DNA from 2 places in the Amycolatopsis sp. TNS106 genome. Region 1 is predicted to be linked to the other one. Evidence: riboswitches for the same ligand, from Rfam matches in the RefSeq annotation. Region 1 holds a riboswitch; the other holds the start of a gene.
The links. Region 1 has a riboswitch for cobalamin ahead of CVV72_RS02315 (hypothetical protein). Riboswitches for the same ligand answer to the same signal wherever they lie in the genome.
Positions count from the first base shown of each region.

Region 2: another riboswitch for cobalamin. It lies ahead of metE (5-methyltetrahydropteroyltriglutamate--homocysteine S-methyltransferase); the one in region 1 lies ahead of CVV72_RS02315 (hypothetical protein).

Region 1 covers NZ_CP024972.1:467,198-470,382, reverse strand. The annotation lists gene CVV72_RS02315 (hypothetical protein) at 1-1,799, opposite strand, end outside; cobalamin riboswitch at 1,867-2,010, opposite strand; cobalamin riboswitch at 2,088-2,220, shown strand; gene CVV72_RS02310 (prenyltransferase/squalene oxidase repeat-containing protein) at 2,251-3,185, shown strand, end outside.
Region 2 covers NZ_CP024972.1:3,377,229-3,380,413, forward strand. The annotation lists gene CVV72_RS14925 (ribonucleoside-diphosphate reductase subunit alpha) at 1-314, shown strand, start outside; gene CVV72_RS14930 (ribonucleotide-diphosphate reductase subunit beta) at 384-1,460, shown strand; cobalamin riboswitch at 1,716-1,939, shown strand; gene metE (5-methyltetrahydropteroyltriglutamate--homocysteine S-methyltransferase) at 2,038-3,185, shown strand, end outside.

The sequences.
Region 1 (3,185 bases):
GAAAGGAGCAGTTCGACCGCGGGACCGGGATCGGCCGCGGTGGCGAGCACCGCCCAGACGTGCCGCTCCACGGTCTCGTCGGCGTCGGCGAACGATCCGGTGTCGGTGAACTCGCCGCCGGGGCCGCGCAGTTTCACCAGATCGGCGCGCAACTCCCCGGCGATGTCCGCCTTGGCGAATTCGGCGACGAGCACGAGTTTCGCGAGCGGCCCGGCATACGACGCCTCGGCCTGCTCGTACGGCGCGCCGTGGGCGTAGGCCCGTACGGCTTCCGGCTTCAACAGGAACTGCGACGCGCGGGCGACCGAGTCCGGCTGCTGGTCCAGTGCTCGCAGGGCCAGCACCACGTCGGCGGTGGCGTCGTAGTCGACGTAGGTCTTGCCGTCCTCGGTCACCTCGACGTGGTCGCCGCCGGTGAGCCGGTTCGCCAGGTAGGCGCCGAGACGGGCGGCCGGTGTCGCCGTGTCCGGCGTGGCGATCGTGGCCGGTGGCCGGACGACGGTGGACGCCCTGACCATGCCCGCCTTCTTGGGTCTGGGCGGCGGCGTCAGCGACTTCGTGATGGTGGTCGTCGTGGGAGCGGGGGCGCCGGTGGCCGGCGGCTGGGTTCTGCCCTTCGCGAGCGCGTAGAAGCCGACCTGCGCCAACCCGAGCGACGCCTGGGCACCCGCGCGGATCCAGGTGTCGACCCCGCTGATGCCGGACGCGCGCGCGGACTCGTAGGAGGCGGGGTCGTAGGCGATCGCGCCGAGGTCGCCCGCGAGCTTGGTGCCGGAGTCGGCGGCCGCGTTCACCTGCGCGGATTTTAGGTACCGCACGCCCTTGTCCACCGCGGCCTCGGCGCCGCCCGCGTCGGCGAGTGCCTGGACGATCACGCCGGTGCTGTTGGTGTTCGGTGCCTCGGTGCTGACGCCGCCGCCCCAGCCGCCGCCGGGTGTCTGGTTCGCCTTGAGCCAGGAGACGGTTTTGGCGATCGGGGTGTCGAGGCCGGTCGCGCCCGCCTTCCGTGCGGCCAGCAGCGCCGAGAGCGCGAGACCGGTGGCGTCGCCGTCGGTCGGGGAAAGGCCGAGCGGCTTGCCTTCGTCGCAGGTCGAGACCTTGTGGCCGCCGGGGGTGACGTGGTCGCCGGTCTCCTTCGTCGGCATGTATCCGAACACGAGGCGGAAGTAGCCCTCGGAACACTGCTGGGTCAGCAACCTGTCGATGGCGATCCGGTCGTTCTCGCCCGCCGCGGCGAGCCCGATGACGCCGAGCGCCTGGCCGAACAGGTTCGCGTCGTTGTTCACCTGGCCGGTCTGCTCCGGGTCTTTGGAGTAGTCCCTGATCCGGCCCTTGTCGGGGCCGTTGCGCGCGATCGCGGCATGGGTCTCGGCGACCAGGTCGTATCCGTCGACGTTTCGCGGGTCCCTGCCGGAAACCTGGGCGGCGACCAGCGTCTTCGCCAGCGAGCCGCCGACGACGACCTTGTCGAATCCCGGCGCGGGAATGAGCTTTTCCCAGGTGAAGTAGTCGCTCGCGTGGCCTTCGTCGTCGAGGAACTTCATGATCGGCTCGGCCTTGGCGCCGTCGCCCGACGCGTACAGCGCGAAAAGCACGTCGAGCATCAGGCCGTGATCGGGCAGTTCGCCACCGAAGGGGTTCTCGAGCGTGCCGTCCGGCTTCAGCTTCGTCGCGAGCCAGCGGGTGTTCGCCTTCGCGGCGCCGGGGTCGTTCGCGGCGGTGGCCGTCCCGGTGAGCAGTGCGGCGACCACGCCGATGCTTACGGCGAACGCCACTACGGCGAGGGACCGGCGGCGCATTACTCCTCCTAGCGGCATGGCGGAGGACAGGCGCGGACGCCGCGGTCACCCCTGTTTATCGCGACAGTGGTTCGTTCATCCGCCCGTTCGGTATCCCGGCTCGCCCTGGTGAAGGGCCCACGGTTGCGCGACAGCGCCGGATTTCGACCGGCTTCCCCGTCACGGGCGGCGGTGTTCGATTGTCGAGCCGATCGAGGTTAACACCCGATCACCTCCGGCAGGCACCGCTGACCAGGTCGGTTGCCAGGATCACATCGGCTTTTCGCGCCCGGCGGTACCCGGACGCTTGACCGGGGTGAGACTCTTCGGTTCGTCCGATTCAGCGCGGTCGTGGGGGAAGTCCGGTGAGAATCCGGCGCTGTCCCGCAACGGTGTGCCCTCCAGGCGAGCCCGGTCACCCACGTCGCGCGGTGTCACCGACTCCTGTCGTGGAAGTGCGGGAAGGGTTCTCATGAGACGTTTGATCTTCGCTGTCGCCATGCTGTGCGGCATCGGCCTGGTCGCCGCTCCGGCGGCGGCCGCGGCCACCCACAACAAGGCGGACGCCGCCGCGGGCTGGCTCGCGAGGCAGCTGACCGACGGGGAAAGGTTCGAGGCCGACTTCGGCGGGCAGAAGTTCCCCGACCAGGGTTTGACGATCGACGCGATCTTCGCGTTCGCCGCGGCCGGGGTGTCGGACACGAACGCGGGCAAGGCGATCGCCTGGCTGGCGAAACCGGAGATCACCACGGGCTATGTCGGCAGCGGCACCGAGGCGTACGCGGGCGCGCACGCCAAACTGCTGCTCGCCGCCCAGGTGCGCGGCAAGGACCCGGCGTCGTTCGGCGGCGTCGACCTGAAGGCGGGCTTGCTCTCGCTGCTGACGCCGTCCGGCCGGTTCTCCGACCGTTCCGAATACGGCGACTACTCCAACGCTCTCACTCAGTCGCTCGCCCTGCTGGCGCTGGACCGCACCGGCGGCGCTCCCGCTCCGGCCGTGGCGTTCCTCGCGGGCACCCAGTGCCCCGACGGCGGTTTCCCGCTGAACTTCGGGGAAGCGACGTGCACGAGCGACGTCGACGCGACCGCGACGGTCGTGCAGGTCTTGCGCGCCACCGGTGACCCGGTGAACGCCGGCGAGGGCACGGCCTGGCTGGTCACCAAGCAGCACCCGAACGGCGGCTTCGGTTTCGGCACCGCCGCGCCGAACGCCAACAGCACCGGACTCGCCGCGCAGGCGCTGGCCGGACACCGTCCCGCCGCCGCCGTCAAGGCGCGGGAATTCCTGCGGTCACTGCAGATCGGCTGCGCCGGCGCCGAGACGGACCGCGGCGCGATCGCCTACGACGCCACGGGCCTGAACCCGTCGACCGCTCCGCGCGCGACCGCGCAGGCGATCCTCGGCCT
Region 2 (3,185 bases), 2.9 Mb from region 1:
CCACGTACTACCTGCGGGCGCGGTCCGCGACGCACGTGGAGAAGAGCACCCTGCGCGGCACCGACGGCAAGCTGAACGCGGTCTCGGCCACCCCGGCCCCGGCCGCACCTTCGGCACCCAAGCCCGCCGCCCCGGCTCCGGCTCCCGCCGCTTCGCCCGCCCCGTCGGCTTCCGCCGCGGTCCCGGTGACCGCCCCCGCCCCGGCCGCCAAGCCGGAGCCGAAGGAGATGCCGAAGGTCTCCGACGTCGACTTCGTCGCCGCCGACGGCGCAGCCTGCCGGATCGACGACCCCGACTGCGAAGCCTGCCAGTAATACGTTCTCGTGAGTGGTAAGGACGGTTCTAACCGTCCTTACCACTCACGACGCCCTCTTGGAGCCTTTATGACCACCTTTGACGCTTCCACCGACGCCACCGGGCTCGGTGAGATCGAAGTCGGCGCCGCCCGCATCAACGTCGACGACAAGCGCATGATCAACGCCCGCGCCGACGTCAACCAGCTGCTGCCGATGAAGTACACCTGGGCGTGGGAGAAGTACCTCGCCGGCTGCAACAACCACTGGATGCCGACCGAGGTCGCCATGCAGGCCGACATCGCGCTGTGGAAGTCGCCCGACGGCCTCACCGAGGACGAGCGCACCATGCTCAAGCGCAACCTCGGCTTCTTCGCCACCGCGGAATCCCTGGTGGCCAACAACATCGTGCTCGCGGTGTACCGGCAGATCACCAACCCCGAATGCCGCCAGTACCTGCTGCGCCAGGCGTTCGAGGAGGCCGTGCACACGCACACCTTCCAGTACATCTGCGAGAGCCTCGGCCTGGTCGAGGGCGAGCTGTTCAACATGTACCGCGAGGTCCCGTCCATCTCGGAGAAGGACGCGTGGGCGCTGAAGTACACGCAGAACCTGGAGAACCCGGACTTCGAGACCGGCACTCCGGAAGCCGACCAGAACTTCCTGCGTGACCTCGTCGCGTTCTACGTGATCTTCGAGGGCATGTGGTTCTACACCGGTTTCGCGCAGATCCTCTCGCTCGGCCGCCGGAACAAGATGGTCGGCATCGCCGAGCAGTACCAGTACATCCTGCGCGACGAGTCGATCCACCTGAACTTCGGCATCGACTGCATCAACCAGATCAAGATCGAGAACCCGCACCTGTGGACCGAGGAGTTCCAGGCCGAGGTCCGCACCATGCTCACCGAGGCGTGCGAACTCGAGGTCGCCTACGCCCGTGACACCATGCCGCGCGGCATGCTCGGGCTCTCGGCCGAGCTGATCGAGCAGTACATGCACTTCATCACCGACCGGCGGGCGCAGCAGATCGGTCTCGCGCCGATCTTCGGCGAGACGGAGAACCCGTTCCCGTGGATGTCGGAGGCGATGGACCTCAAGAAGGAGAAGAACTTCTTCGAGACCCGCGTCATCGAGTACCAGTCGGGCGGCGCCCTCGACTGGGACTGATCCCGAACTCGCGACTCGCGTGATCAGACACGTAACTCGCGTGATCAGGGGCGTAACTCGCGTGATCGAACAGCGAACTCACGTGATCAGACGGACAACACGCCGGGCGGCCTCCGCCCGGCGTGTTCCGTTTCCGGACACGCGAGTTACGCCCCCGATCACGCGAGTTACGCCCTCAATCACGCGTGTCGTCCGTCTGGTCACGCGTGGCGTCCGGTTCGTCACATGTCCAGCGGGCCACTAGCGCGCCTCGGTACGCTCCGGAGTGCTACTGGTTCGCCCGGCCTCCCCGGCCGGTCGAGGTAACAGGGAACCCGGTGCGAATCCGGGACTGCCCCGCAGCGGTATGTGGGAACGAAAGCCGTCACCGTGCGAGACACGGTAAAGCACTGGGACATGGCGCCCCGGGAAGCGACGGCCGGTAGGACCGAGCGAGTCGCCCACGAGTCCGAAGACCTGCCCGTGGTACGCGCGCCGACGGCGTGCGTGAGTCCGGGCCTCGTGGGATGGGCGCGACCGAACGGCGGTCACTCCTGCGCGCTCCGGGCTCTCACGACAAGCTCGCGAGGAGAGAGCTGTGACCGAAATCGGCACGACAGTGCTGGGCTACCCCCGGATCGGACCGGACCGGGAACTCAAGCGTTCACTCGAACGCTATTGGGCGGGCAAGATCGACGAGGCCGAACTGCTGGGCACCGGCCGCGCGCTGCGCACCCGGACCTGGCGGGAACTCAAGGACGCGGGGCTGGATTCCGTCCCCTCCAACACCTTCTCCCACTACGACCAGGTGCTCGACACCACCGAGTTGTTCGGAGCGCTGCCTGAGCGCTTCACGACGCTCGGTCTCTCACCGCTCGACACCTACTTCGCCGCCGCACGCGGGGTGCAGGACGCGCCCGCGATGGAGATGACGAAGTGGTTCGACACGAACTACCACTACATCGTCCCCGAGCTGGGCCCGGACACGACGTTCTCGCTCACCGGCACCAAACCGCTCGACGAGTACCGCGAGGCCCGCGCGGTCGGCGTCGAGACCCGGCCGGTACTGGTGGGCCCCGTGACCTTTCTGCTGCTGGCGAAGCCGGCCGAGACCGCCCCGGAGGGTTTCCGCCCGCTGGACCTGCTCGACAACCTCCTCGACGGTTACGTCGAGCTACTGCGCCGTCTGCACGACGAAGGCGTCGAGTGGGTCCAGTTCGACGAACCCGCCTTCGCCGCCGACCGCACCGAGCGGGAGCTCAACGCGCTCATCCGCGCCTACCACCGGTTGGCGAAGGAGACCGCGCGGCCGAAGCTCCTGGTCGCGGGCTACTTCGGCGGGCTCGGTCGCGGCTTGGGCGTGCTCGCCCGCTCCCCGATCGACGCCATCGCCGTCGACCTCGTCACCGACGAGTCCTTTGTGGACGCCGTCGCCGCCGAGCCCGCCTTGCGGGACAAGGAGGTTCTGGCCGGTGTCGTGGACGGGCGCAACGTCTGGCGCGCGGATCCGACCCGCGCGCTCAGCCGGGCGGCGACCCTGCTCGGCATCGCGAAGTCGGTCAGCGTGTCGACGTCCTGCTCGCTGCTGCACGTGCCCTACGACGTCGAGCGGGAGGACGGGCTCCACCCGCGCCTCAAAGGCTGGCTCGCCTTCGCCAAGCAGAAGGTCGACGAGGTCGTCCTGCTCGGGCGCGCGGTGAAGGGAGAGGGCGTCGACCTCGCCGCCGCCCGTGCCGCGGCCGCGGA